DNA from 2 places in the Oerskovia enterophila genome. Region 2 is predicted to be linked to the other one. Evidence: predicted binding sites of a transcription regulator. Region 2 holds the regulator's gene; the other holds the start of a gene.

Region 1 (7,011 bases), on a different contig from region 2:
GCGCACGGGATCGCGCCCATGCCGTCGCTGGCCTCGGCAGGGGTCGCGATGCTGCTCGCGTCGCTCGCGCACACCGAGGGCGGCTGGCCGGTCCCTCGCGGCGGCTCGGGGGCGATCGTGACCGCACTGGTCGCGGACCTGGAGGCGCACGGCGGCGAGGTGGTCACCGATCATCCCGTGCGCTCGGAGTCGGACCTCCCCCCGGCCCGGGCCGTCATCTTCGACACGACGCCCCGCACCGTGGTCGAGGTGTTCGGTTCCCGTCTCACCGGACGTGCCGCCAGGGCGCTCACGGCATTCCCCTACGGCAACGCGGCCGCCAAGGTCGACTTCGTGCTGCGTGGTCCTGTGCCGTGGCAGAACGCCGAGGTCGGGCTCGCCGGGACGGTTCACGTGGGCGGCACGCGCGCCGAGATGGCTGCCGCGGAGGCTGCGGTCGAGGCCGGTCGCCACGCCGAGCGGCCCATGGTCCTCGTGAGCGAACCGAGCGTCGTCGATCCGTCACGGAGGGTCGGCGACCTGCGACCGCTGTGGACGTACGCGCACGTCCCGGCCGGGTCCACGCTCGACGTCACCGAGGCGATCACCGCCCAGATCGAGCGCTTCGCTCCCGGCTTCCGCGACGTCGTCGTGACCTCGCGGTGCGTGCCCGCGGCGCGCATGAGCGAGCACAACGCCAACTACGTGGGTGGGGACATCGCGGCGGGGGCCGTCAGCATGTGGCGCGTCCTCGCGCGCCCGAGCGCGCGCCTCGACCCGTACGCGACGGGTCTCGACGGGGTCTACCTCTGCTCGGCCTCGACCCCGCCGGGCCCCGGGGTCCACGGGCTCGGGGGCTGGTACGCGGCCCAGCGCGTCCTGCGCCGGGAGTTCGACGTCCCGCACCTGCCGGCCCTGGCGCCCTGACGGCAGGGGCCACCGGGGCGGGTGAGCGCGCACGCCTCGGGGCCGGACATGGCCCGGTTCAGGGTGCCAGCGCCTCAGCCGCTTCGATGCGCCGGTCCTCGAGCTCGACCAGGGTCAGCACCACGAGCGACGAGCTCCACGTGAGCGGTGCGACCGCCGCGGGGGAGCCGTCGGCGAGGACCTTCTCGGGGATCGCGCCGGAGGCCGTCCGGTGCGCCGCGAGCCAGTCGAGCCAGCTCTCGGCGGCCTCCTCCTCGCCGATCGAGGCGCCCGCGAGGGCGAACAGCGCGGTCTGGGGCGTCCAGGAGACGCCGTCGGTGCGCCACCCTGCCCCCGGAGCCACGCCCCCGGCCGGCCGGAGCATCGACATGACCGAGGAGCGCCAGGCGTCCTCGGCCCCGCTGAGCGCCGTGGGCTGGAACGGGGGGAGCGTGAACGTGGTCGCGGCGTCCTGCGCCCCGCCCGACACGGCGCGCGGGTAGCCCTGGGAACCGAACCGGTCCTCGATCGCGGTCCGCAGGCGCATCGCGGCGCTCGCCGCGTCGGCCGCACGGTCCCACTGCTCGCCGTCGCGGTAGAACGCCATGGCCCCCTCGAGCCCGGCGAGCAGGGGCGCGGCGGTCCCGAGGGTCAGGTCGGTCGGGTGCACCTCCCAGTAGTCGCTCGACGGGGGAGGCAGGTCGGTGTCGTCGTCGAGCAGGGCGAGCACGTGAGCGGTCGAGGCGTCGACGAGCGGGGCGAGGCGCTCGCGCGCGTCCTCCCGGTCCTCGGGGCCCTCGATCTCGTCGAGCACTGTCCATGCCGACCACAGGGCCCACCCGTTCCCGTCCGACTGGATCCCGCGGTCGTCGGGGACCCCGGAGGCGTCGGGGAGGTAGCGGGCGTGGAACGAGCCGTCGGGCTCCTGGACCGAGCGCAGGAAGTCGAGCACGCGCAAGGCGTCGTCGACGTGACCGGTCCGCGCGTACGCGGCCGCGGTGAACGACGAGTCGCGCGGCCACACGAAGCGCCAGCGCGGGGACGCGGCGGCGAGCGAGGCACCGTTCTCGAGCGTCAGGGCGTGCAGGTCGAGCAGGGCGTCCTCGCCGAGCCCCGCGAAGCGGGTGCCGGCGCCCGGGACCCGGCCGTCGGCGAGCCACGCCCTGGAGGAGGCCGCGGCGCGCTCGGCGCCCGCGGCGTCGAGCAGCGAGCCGACGGTCACGGGGGAGCCCGCGACCTGGCTGAGCCGGTTCACCTCGCCGTCGGCGGGGTCGATGCCGGCGGTGAGCCAGGCGGGATCGAGGGCTGCGGGGTCGAGGACCCTGCTGCCCTCGAGGTAGGTGGCGTCCATGCCCGCGGGAAGCCGCAGGAGGGTGCCGGGCCCTGCGGTCGCGACGCCGTCCTGGTACAGGTCGATCCGGACGTCGGTCGGCTGCGGGGACGGGGTGGCTCCGGCCGTCACGAGCACCACGACGGGGGCGATCGCCGCTCCCAGCACCGCCAGTCGCCACCTCTTTGTCGCGAAACTCACACTGGGCATCCTAGGACGAGCCGGACGTGCGTCGTTCCGCTGGGGGCGATAGCGACCGAACGGCCTTGCACTCGCACCGGCAGAGTGCCAATAATGGCGTTAGCACTCTCGTCATGAGAGTGACAGTTTTCTCTGGTCGTCAGGTGAGGCCCGCGAGTCGGCGTGACAGGAACGTCGTCGTGCGCGAGCCGTCCGTCGCGGGCGCCGACCGACCGTCACACGCCACCAGCGGAGGATCAATCCCCATGGCAAAGATCATCGCCTTCAACGAGGAGGCACGTCGCGGGATGGAGCGCGGGCTCAACGTCCTCGCCGACACCGTGAAGGTCACGCTCGGCCCCAAGGGCCGCAACGTCGTCCTCGACAAGAAGTGGGGCGCGCCCACCATCACCAACGATGGTGTGAGCATCGCCAAGGAGATCGAGCTCGACGACCCGTACGAGAAGATCGGTGCGGAGCTCGTCAAGGAGGTCGCCAAGAAGACCGACGACGTCGCGGGTGACGGCACCACCACCGCGACCGTGCTCGCCCAGGCGCTCGTGCGCGAGGGCCTGCGCAACGTCGCGGCCGGGTCCAACCCGATCGCCCTCAAGCGCGGTATCGAGAAGGCTGTCGAGGCCGTGACGGCCCAGCTGCTCGTCGCCGCCAAGGACATCGAGACCAAGGAAGAGATCGCTGCTACGGCCGCGATCTCGGCCGGTGACCCCGCGATCGGCGAGCTCATCGCCGAGGCCCTCGACAAGGTGGGCAAGGAAGGCGTCATCACCGTCGAGGAGTCGAACACGTTCGGCCTCGAGCTCGAGCTCACCGAGGGCATGCGCTTCGACAAGGGCTTCCTGGCCCGCTACTTCGAGACCGACCCCGAGCGTCAGGAAGCGGTCCTCGAGGACCCGTACGTCCTGATCGTCGAGTCGAAGATCTCGAACGTCAAGGACCTGCTGCCGCTGCTCGACCAGGTCATGAAGGCCGGCCGCAGCCTCCTCATCATCGCCGAGGACGTCGAGGGCGAGGCCCTGGCCACCCTCGTGCTGAACAAGATCCGTGGCACCTTCAAGTCCGTCGCCGTCAAGGCTCCGGGCTTCGGCGACCGCCGCAAGGCCATGCTGCAGGACATCGCGATCCTCACGGGTGGCCAGGTCATCTCCGAGACGGTCGGCCTCAAGCTGGAGACCGCGACCCTCGACCTGCTCGGCCAGGCTCGCAAGGTCGTCGTCACCAAGGACGAGACCACGATCGTCGAGGGTGCCGGCGACGCCGACCTCATCGCGGGTCGCGTGAACCAGATCCGTTCCGAGATCGAGAAGTCGGACTCCGACTACGACCGCGAGAAGCTCCAGGAGCGCCTCGCCAAGCTCGCCGGTGGTGTCGCTGTCATCAAGGCCGGCGCCGCGACCGAGGTGGAGCTCAAGGAGCGCAAGCACCGCATCGAGGACGCTGTCCGCAACGCGAAGGCTGCCGTCGAGGAGGGCATCGTCGCCGGTGGTGGCGTGGCTCTCATCCAGGCCGGCGCCGTCGCGTTCGAGACCGCTGCGATCACCGACCTGGTCGGCGACGAGGCGACCGGTGCGCAGATCGTGCGCGCCGCGATCGACGCCCCGCTCAAGCAGATCGCGATCAACGCCGGTCTCGAGGGTGGCGTCGTGGCCGAGAAGGTCCGCAACCTCCCCTCGGGCCACGGCCTGAACGCCGCGACCGGCGTCTACGAGGACCTGCTCGCCGCAGGCGTCAACGACCCGGTCAAGGTCACGCGCTCCGCGCTGCAGAACGCTGCGTCCATCGCAGCGCTCTTCCTGACGACCGAGGCCGTCGTCGCGGACAAGCCGGAGAAGAACCAGCCGATGCCGGGTGGCGACGGCGGCATGGGCGGCATGGACTTCTGATCCGTCCGCTCACGCGGCCGGGCTCCTAGGAGCCTGCGCAGCTGACACGAAGGGCCGTCCGGCCAGGGAGACCTGGCCGGGCGGCCCTTCGGCGTTCCCGGTCCCGGTCCCGGCCGCGGTCGCGGCCACTGTCGTCGGGCGCCTGCGAGCCCGCGAGCGGCCGGCATGGCGCGTCAGCCCGTGACCCGATCGTGACCCGGGAAACGGAGCGTTAACACCGCGGGCAGCGCCGGCGAAACACCGTCTCCCTAGCGTCTACACCAGTGGGCACAGCGTTGTATACGCCCCTCGTGGACGGCCGGGAAAGGTCGCCAGAGGGCGCCCACCGACCGCACGACGGACCGCTCGGCACCGAGCGCTCCGGTCCTGTCGACCTTCGGTGAAAGGAACCTCGGTGGCCACCTCACGAGCAACCGCACGCGCACTGCCCGCTGCAACCCTCGTCCTCGCGCTCGTCCTCTCCGGGTGCGGCGCCCGGACCGACGCGAGCGGGGGGAGCGCCTCGTCCGCGGCGGCCAACTGCGTCGACGTCTCGGGCGACAGCGTCAAGATCGGACTCCTCAACTCGCTCTCCGGGACCATGGCGATCTCCGAGCAGACGGTCCACGACTCGCTCCGGCTCGCGGTCGCGGAGATCAACGCCGACGGCGGCGTGCTCGGCAAGCAACTCGAGGTCGTGGCCGAGGACGGCGCGTCCGAGCCCACGACCTTCGCGGAGAAGGCCGAGAAGCTCATCACGGACGACTGCACCGCGGCGGTCTTCGGCGGCTGGACCTCGGCCTCGCGCAAGGCCATGCTCCCGGTCTTCGAGAACAACGACGCGCTGCTCTTCTACCCCGTGCAGTACGAGGGCCTGGAGTCCTCCCCGAACATCTTCTACACGGGCGCCACGACCAACCAGCAGATCGTGCCGGCCCTCGACTACCTCAAGGAGCAGGGGGCGACGTCGATCTTCCTCGTGGGATCCGACTACGTCTTCCCGCGCACCGCGAACAAGATCATCAACGCCTACGCCGAGGCCAACGGCATCGAGGTCCTCGGCGAGGAGTACGCGCCGCTGGGTCACACCGACTTCTCCACGATCGTCAACAAGGTCAAGGCCGCCGGTGCGGACGCCGTGTTCAACACGCTCAACGGCGACTCCAACGTGGCGTTCTTCAAGGAGTACAAGAACGCGGGCCTGGGCCCGGACGTCATGCCGGTCGTGTCGGTCTCGATCGCCGAGGAGGAGGTCGGGGGCATCGGCATCGAGAACGTCGAGGGCCAGCTCACGGCCTGGAACTACTACCAGACCATCGACAGCCCCGAGAACACCACGTTCGTCGAGGCCTTCAAGGCCGAGTACGGCGACGACCGGGTCACGTCCGACCCCATGGAGGCCGCGTACACCTCGGTCTACCTCTGGAAGGGCATGGTCGAGAAGGCGAAGTCCTTCGCGGTCGGCGACATCCAGGAGGCCGCCGGCGGCGTGACCTTCGACGCCCCCGAGGGCACGGTCACGGTCGACGGCGAGAACCACCACATCGCCAAGACGGCGCTCATCGGCAAGATCGGCCCCGACGGGCTGATCCACACCGAGTGGAGCTCGGGCGAGCCCATCGAGCCCGACCCGTTCCTCACGGGCTACGACTGGGCCGAAGGCCTGTCCTGACCTGATCCCGCACCCCGGTGGGCCCGACGGCGGAACGCACGCTCCGCCGTCGGGCCCACCGGGGGCGCGGCGCCCCCGTCCCGCACGCACCCCACCGGAAGGCTGACCGCCCATGGACGTGCTGTTCTCACAGCTCTTCGCCGGGCTGAGCCTCGGCTCGGTCCTGCTCCTGGCCGCCCTCGGCCTCGCCCTGACGTTCGGCCAGATGGGCGTCATCAACATGGCCCACGGCGAGCTCATGATGGCCGGCGCCTACACCGCGTTCGTCGTCCAGGGCATCGTCTCGGACGCGGGACTGTCGCTCCTCGTGTCGCTGCCGGTCGGCTTCCTGGTCGGCGGGCTCCTGGGACTCCTCCTCGAGGTGACCCTGATCTCGCGCATGTACCGGCGCCCGCTCGACACCCTCCTCGTGACGTGGGGGGTCGCGCTCGTGCTGCAGCAGGTCGCGCGCGACGTGTTCGGCGCGCCCAACGTGGACGTCCGCGCCCCGTCCTGGCTGAGCGGCGCCGTCGAGATCTTCGGCGTCGGGGTGCCCAGGACGCGTGTGTTCATCCTCGTGCTCGCGCTCGTCTGCGTGGGCGTCCTGGCGCTGGTCCTGCGGACGACGCCCCTGGGGCGCCGTATCCGCGCCGTGGTGCAGAATCGCGACCTCGCCGAGGCGTCGGGCATCTCGACGCGCCGCACCGACCGCCTGACGTTCTTCATCGGCTCGGGCGTCGCGGGGGTCGCGGGCGTCGCGCTCACGCTGCTCGGCTCGATCGGCCCGACGCTCGGCACCAACTACATCGTCGACGCGTTCCTCGTGGTCGTCGCGGGCGGGATCGGCCAGATCAAGGGCACCGTGATCGCCGCGTTCGGCCTCGGGATCCTCCAGGCGACTTTCGAGTACTCGACCACGGCGAGCGTCGCCAAGGTCCTCGTGTTCGTCGTGATCGTCCTCTTCCTCCAGGTCCGCCCCCAAGGACTGGTCACCGTCCGGACGAGGAGCCTCGCATGACCTTCCTCCAGCGTCTCCTCACCAACCCCCGCAGCCGGGTCCTCCTGGGCTTCGCGCTCGCCGCGGT
Region 2 (7,011 bases):
GACGGGGCGCCTGCGGTGGGGGACCGGGGCGGGGGTCGCGCTGGACAGGACGTCGGCACCGTAGCGATCGAAGCTCACCCGACTCACCCTAGGCGGTGGTCGGCCCCCCGCCCGGAAGGGGCGCGCGGCGACCCGTGAACCGCCGCACGGCTCGCCGGGTGCCGCGGCGCCGCCCGTGGTACGACTGGCCGGTGAGCACTTCGAGCGGTCAGGCCGCGCCCGACCCCCAGCGATGGCGCGTCCTGGGGCTGTGTCTCGCGGTCGGCTTCATCACCATGCTCGACGTGTCGATCGTCAACGTCGCGCTCCCGTCGATCGAGAAGGCGCTCGACGCGGGCCCCACCGAGCTGCAGCTCATCGTCGCGGGCTACACGCTGGCGTTCGGTCTCGCGCTCGTCCCCGCGGGTCGCCTGGGTGACGCGGGCGGGCGCCGCACGCTGTTCATCGTCGGGCTCGTGGGCTTCGCGCTCACGAGCCTCGCGGCGGGCCTGGCGCAGAGCGACGAGTGGCTCGCGATCGCGCGGCTCCTGCAGGGGGCGAGCGCGGGCATGCTGAACCCGCAGGTCATCGGGCTCATCCAGCAGATGTTCTCCGGGTACGAGCGCGGCAAGGCGTTCGGCATGTTCGGCGCGACGATCGGCGTCTCGACGGCCCTCGGGCCTCTTCTCGGCGGGTTGATCCTCCAGGTCGCGGGCGAGGAGAACGGATGGCGGTGGATCTTCGGGATCAACGTCCCGATCATCGCGGTCGTCCTGCCGCTCGCGATCCGTTTCCTGCCCGCGACGCAGCGCAAGCCCGGGCCGCGCAAGCTCGACCCCGTGGGCCTGGTCCTCATCGCGGTCGCGACGGTCGCGGTCATGCTCCCGTTCGTCACGACGTCGGGCCAGGACGACGACCCGGGGCGCTGGTGGTGGCTCGCGGTCGGGGCGGCCGCGGTGGCCGCGGCCGTGGTGTGGGAACGGCGCTACCAGCGCACCACGGGCGCCCCCGTCCTGGACCCGCGGGTCCTGTCGCTCACCTCGTTCCGCAACGGCACGCTGCTGGGGATCACCTACTTCGCGGGCTTCACGGGGATCTTCCTCGTCGCGACGCTCTACCTGCAGAACGACCTTCACTTCACGCCCCTGCACGCGGGGCTCATCGGCATGCCGTTCGCGATCGCGTCGGGCGTCGCGTCGTGGCTCGCGGGGCGCGGCGTCGCGCGCTGGGGGCGTCCGCTCGTGGTGGCCGGGCTGGTCGTGGTGCTCGTGGGGCTCGCAGGCGTGATCCTCGCGATCCGCGTGACGGGCGACGACGTCTCGGCCGGAGGGTGGGCCATCGCCCTGACCATGATGGTCGCGGGGATCGGGAGCGGCACCGTCATCTCCCCGAACCAGACGCTGACCCTCGCACGGGTGCCGGTCGAGCTCGCGGGGGTCGCGGGGAGCATGCTCCAGCTCGGGCAGCGCGTGGGCTCGGCCATGGGCATCGCGGTGGTCCTCTCGACGTACTACTCGCTCAAGGCGGGCGGCGCGACGGGCGCCGTCGCCGCGAGCACCGCGATGCTCATCACGGTCGCGCTGGTCGCGGTCTCGCTCGTGGTCGCGGTCGTGGACCTGCGGGCGCGCCACCAGCAGGGCGCTCCCGAGGGCAAGGTGCCGTCCGCGACGTGAGCTCCGCCGTCGGGCTGGGCACGTCGTGCGCCGCGCGGTGCTGCCGGGCGAACGCACCAGGCCCGACGGCGGAGCGTGCGTGGTGTGGTCGGGTGCGGCACGCCCCCCGGTGGGGACCCTTCCCGCAGACCCCGTGAGGAGGATGTGCACGGCGCCCGTCGGTCTCCCGCGACCGCGTAGAATTAGCACTCGACGGTAGAGAGTGCGAACGCGCGACGATCGGCAGGAGGTGGACATGAGCGAGGAACGACGGCTCGATGTGCTGCGTGCGATCGTCGAGGACTACGTCCTCACCAGGGAACCGGTGGGGTCGCGGGTCCTCGCCGAGCGGCACCGCCTGGGCGTGTCCCCGGCCACGATCCGCAACGACATGGCCGCCCTCGAGGAGGACGGCTACATCGCCCAGCCGCACACGTCGGCCGGGCGCATCCCCACGGACAAGGGCTACCGCCTGTTCGTGGACAGGCTCTCGACGGTCAAGCCTCTGTCGTCGCCCGAGCGTCGCGCGATCGAGACCTTCCTGTCGGAGGCGGTCGACCTCGACGACGTCGTGGCGCGTGCCGGGCGTCTCCTCGCCCAGCTCACGGGGCAGGTCGCCGTGGTCCAGTACCCGTCGCTGCGCCGCTCCGGGCTGCGTCACCTCGAGCTCGTGCCGGTCGGTGACCGCCGCCTGCTCGTGGTGATCATCACGGACACGGGCCGCGTCGAGCAGCGCACCCTCGAGGTCGCCGCGGGCCCGGACGAGGCGACGCTCGCCGAGCTGCGCTCGCGGCTCAACGCGGTCGCCGCGGGCAAGCGTCTCGCCGAGCTCGGGCAGGGCTTCGCCGAGGTCGCCGAGCAGTTCCGTCCCGAGCACCAGGACCTGGCCCGCTCGCTCGCGCTGCTGGTCGAGGAGACCCTCTCGGAGGAGTCCGAGGAGCGCATCGTGCTGGCCGGCACCGCGAACCTGGCCCGGGTCGGGATGCGGTTCGAGCACGCGCTGCGGCCGGTCCTCGAGGCGCTCGAGGAACAAGTCGTGCTGCTCGGGTTGTTGACCGAGATGGCCGCGGAGTCCGGGGTGAGCGTGCGGATCGGTCACGAGACGCAGCTCGAGGGCCTCGCGGAGACCTCGGTCGTGACGAGCGGATACGGTAACGAGGGCGACTCGGTCGCGCTGATCGGTTCGATCGGACCGACCCGCATGGACTATCCAGGGACGATCGCCTCGGTCCGCGCCGTGGCGCGGTACCTGTCGCGCGTCCTGACTGCATGAGCATGGTTCTTGCGCCACCGGGCGCGGCGACCGGGCCCTCGGGCCAGGTACGTGCCGCGGGGCGTTGTCGGAAGTCGCCGATCCACCGTCGGCGTGCGCTAGTAGAGAGTGACCTGTGAGCGACTACTACGAGATCCTGGGCGTGCCCCGGGACGCGAGCCAGGACCAGATCAAGAAGGCCTACCGCAAGCTGGCCCGTGAGCTGCACCCTGACGTCGCGGGCGAGGCCGCCGAGGACAAGTTCAAGGACGTGTCCCGCGCGTACGAGGTCCTGTCCAACCCGGACAAGCGCCAGCAGTACGACCTCGGTTCGGACCCGTCCGCCGCCGGTGGCGGCATGGGCGGGGGCTTCGGCTTCCAGGACATCTTCGAGACGTTCTTCGGCGGGGGACAGGCGCAGTCCGGCCCCATCCCGCGCGCCCGCCGTGGCCAGGACTCCCTGGTCCGGCTCGACATCGACCTCTCGGAGGCGACCTTCGGGGCGCGCCGCGAGCTCCAGGTGGACACCGCGGTGGTCTGCGGGACGTGCAGCGGCTCGTGCTGTCGCCCCGGCACCTCGCCGCGCACCTGTGACGTCTGCAACGGGCGCGGCACGGTCCAGCGCGTGGCCCGCTCGTTCCTCGGCCAGGTCATGACGACCGCCCCGTGCGCCGCGTGCCAGGGCTTCGGCACCGTCATCCCCGAGCCGTGCGCCGAGTGTGCGGGCGAGGGGCGCGTGCGCAGCCGCCGCACCCTGACCGTGAACGTTCCCGCGGGCGTCGACACCGGCACGCGCATCAAGCTCACGTCCCAGGGCGAGGTCGGCCCGGCCGGCGGCCCCGCGGGCGACCTGTACGTCGAGATCCGCGAGCGCAACCACGAGATCTTCGTGCGCCGCGGCGACGACCTGCACTGCACGCTCCAGGTCCCCATGACCGCTGCCGCGCTCGGCACGGTCCTCGAGCTCGAGACGCTCGACGGACCGCAGGAGATCGACCTGCGCCCCGGCACGCAGCCCGGCCAGATCGTCACGCTCAAGAACCTCGGTGTCGGGCACCTGCACACGGGTGGCCGCGGTGACCTCAACGTGCACGTCGAGGTCCAGGTGCCCACGGGCCTCGACGACGAGCAGCAGGAGCTGCTGCGCTCGCTCGCCAAGGCCCGCGGCGAGGAGCGCCCGGACCCGCGTCTGTCGGCCGCGCACCCGGGGGTCTTCTCCCGTCTGCGCGACAAGCTCTCGGGGCGCTGAGGCATGAGCGCACCGGTCTTCCTCGCCGAGGCGGGCGGCTCGTCGGACGGTGCGACCGCGAGCGGCCTCGCCGGGTACCCTGCGGGCTCGCTCTACGTGCTCGACGGCGCCGAGGGGCGCCACGCGGGCGTCGTCCAGCGACGCGGGGTCGGTGAGCACGTCGACGTCGTCGACGGCGACGGGCTGCGGCTGCGGTGCGTCATCGAGCTCGTCGAGGCCGCCCAGGTCAGCCTGCGTGTCGAGGAGGTCGTGCAGGAGCCGGCGCCCGACGTCGTCGTGACCCTCGTCCAGGCCCTCGCCAAGGGCGACCGGGACGAGATGGCGATCGAGGCCGCGACCGAGGTCGGGGCCGACGCCGTCGTCCCGTGGCAGGCCGAGCGCTCGATCGTCGTGTGGCGAGGGGACCGTGCCGCCAAGTCGCGGGCCCGCTGGCTCGCGACCGTGCGCGCAGCGACCAAGCAGGCCCGCCGTGCGCGCCTGCCCCGCGTCGACGTCGCGATCGACACGCGCGGGCTCGTCGAGCGCACGCGTGAGGTCGTCGCGTCGGGCGGCGCGGTGATCGTCCTGCACGAGGAGGCGAGCGCCCCGCTCGCCGAGGTGACCCTGCCCGTCCCCGCGTCCGAGCACGAGTCCCTGGCGGGCCGGGCGCCCGAGGTGCTCGTCGTCGTCGGGCCGGAGGGCGGCATCTCCGACCGCGAGGTCGAGGCCCTCACCGAGGCCGGCGCGCTGACCGCGCGGCTCGGGCCGCACGTGCTGCGCACGTCGACCGCCGGACCCGTCGCGATCGCGCTGCTCGTCCAGCGGCTCGGCCGCTGGGACGGGACGCCCGCGTGAGCGGACGCGCTCCGGAGCGTGCAGTCGCCGGGCTGTGGCCCGGCGACCGGGGGTAGCCTGCCGACATGACGAGCAACGACACCTCCCGGCCCACCGACCCGGACTGCCTGTTCTGCAAGATCGTCGCGGGGGAGATCCCCGCGACGGTCGTCGCCTCGACGGACCAGGCGGTCGCCTTCAAGGACATCAACCCCCAGGCCCCGCTGCACGTCCTCGTGGTGCCACGGGCGCACCACGGCGACATCGCGCAGCTCGCGGCCGCGGACCCCGAGCTGCTCTCGGGCGTCGTCGCGCTCGCGGACGCCGTGGCGAGCGAGCAGGCCGACGGCCAGTTCCGGCTCATCTTCAACTCGGGCCCGCGCGCAGGCCAGAGCGTCTTCCACGTCCACGGACACGTGATCGGCGGCAAGGAGCTGGGCTGGACCCCGGCCTGACCTCGTCACGACCCGCGGAGGGTGCCGGGCGCAGGACACACCCGCTCAGGGCGTAATTCGCCCTGACCCGTCGCCCTGCGCTCGTTACCATGGATGCACCACGAAATCTCCCCGACCTGCAGAAGGAGTGCCTCGGCGCAAGCCGGCTCATGCCATCCTCGACACCACCCTTGCCGCACGGCTCGTCGACGCCCGGCCCCGGAGGCTCCTCCCGCGACCCGGGGCGCGCGCGCTCCGAGCAGACGAACGGCACGGACGACCGGGGGGCGCCGGGCGCCCAGCACCCCAGCACACGGGTCGAGCACCGGATCGTCGTCCCGTCCCACGTCTCCATGGCGGCCCTGCTCGGCAGCGGTGACTCGGTCCTGCGTGCGGTCGAGGCCGGGTTCCCCTCGGTCGACGTCCACGCGCGGGGCAACGAGATCGTGGTCAAGGGGCCGGTCGGCGACGTGGCGCTCGCCTCGCGGCTGCTCGACGAGCTCGTCGAGGTCGTCGAGTCGGGCACGCAGCTCTCGGCCGACGTCGTCACGCGCTCGATCGCGATGCTCACGGCCGCGACGGCGTCGCGGCCTGCCGAGGTCCTGACGTTCAACATCCTCTCGAACCGCGGTCGGACTATCCGTCCCAAGACGGTCGGTCAGAAGCGCTACGTCGACGCGATCGACGCGAGCACCGTGACCTTCGGGATCGGTCCTGCGGGGACGGGCAAGACCTACCTCGCGATGGCCAAGGCCGTCCAGGCGCTGCAGGCCAAGCAGGTCAGCCGGATCGTCCTGACTCGCCCCGCGGTCGAGGCGGGCGAGCGGCTCGGGTTCCTGCCGGGCTCGCTCTCGGAGAAGATCGACCCGTACCTGCGCCCGCTGTACGACGCGCTGCACGACATGATCGACCCCGAGTCGATCCCCAAGCTCATCGAGGCGGGCACCATCGAGGTGGCCCCGTTGGCCTACATGCGTGGCCGGACGCTGAACGACGCGTTCATCATCCTCGACGAGGCGCAGAACACCTCGACCGAGCAGATGAAGATGTTCCTCACGCGCCTCGGTTTCGGCTCCAAGATGGTCATCACGGGCGACGTGACGCAGGTCGACCTGCCAGGGGGCACCACCTCGGGGCTGCGCGTCATCGAGGACGTCCTGACCGGGGTCGACGACGTCGAGTTCTGCCGGCTCACGTCGACGGACGTCGTCCGCCACCGCCTCGTGAGCGAGATCATCGACGCCTACGCCCGCTGGGACGTGAGCAGCGCACGGCCCGCACGCGACGGCGGCAACCACCAGCACGGCTCGGCGCGCGGAGGCACCTCCCGCCAGGGCAGACCACGAGACCAACGAGAGCAAGGGGCACGCTGATGAGCGTCGAGATCAACAACGAGTCCGGCTACGAGGTCGACGAGGCCGAGTTCGCGGCGCTGGCGCGCTACGTCCTGGACGCCATGCACGTGCACCCGCAGAGCGAGCTCGGCATCCGCTTCGTCGAGACCGACGTCATGACCGAGCTCCACGTGCGGTGGATGGACGAGCCCGGACCCACGGACGTCCTGTCGTTCCCCATGGACGAGCTGCGTCCGGGTCGCGACGGCGACGTGACCCCGGCCGGCGAGCTGGGCGA

The links. Region 2 encodes HrcA, which represses chaperone genes, less so after heat shock. Its sites were predicted from a motif close to TTNGCACTCGNNNNNNNCGAGTGCNAA; they were not measured.
Region 1: the regulator HrcA is predicted to act here: its motif matches at 2,481-2,507, upstream of groL (chaperonin GroEL).

What each region holds. Positions count from the first base shown of each region.
Region 1 covers NZ_JBIVFZ010000002.1:599,671-606,681, reverse strand. The annotation lists gene ACIPWA_RS07215 (phytoene desaturase family protein) at 1-906, shown strand, start outside; gene ACIPWA_RS07210 (glycoside hydrolase family 15 protein) at 965-2,425, opposite strand; gene groL (chaperonin GroEL) at 2,662-4,296, shown strand; gene urtA (urea ABC transporter substrate-binding protein) at 4,691-5,947, shown strand; gene urtB (urea ABC transporter permease subunit UrtB) at 6,060-6,944, shown strand; gene urtC (urea ABC transporter permease subunit UrtC) at 6,941-7,011, shown strand, end outside.
Region 2 covers NZ_JBIVFZ010000003.1:439,154-446,164, reverse strand. The annotation lists gene ACIPWA_RS11340 (DUF3097 domain-containing protein) at 1-78, opposite strand, end outside; gene ACIPWA_RS11335 (MFS transporter) at 192-1,652, shown strand; gene hrcA (heat-inducible transcriptional repressor HrcA) at 1,888-2,904, shown strand; gene dnaJ (molecular chaperone DnaJ) at 3,020-4,132, shown strand; gene ACIPWA_RS11320 (16S rRNA (uracil(1498)-N(3))-methyltransferase) at 4,136-4,966, shown strand; gene ACIPWA_RS11315 (histidine triad nucleotide-binding protein) at 5,032-5,400, shown strand; gene ACIPWA_RS11310 (PhoH family protein) at 5,733-6,752, shown strand; gene ybeY (rRNA maturation RNase YbeY) at 6,752-7,011, shown strand, end outside.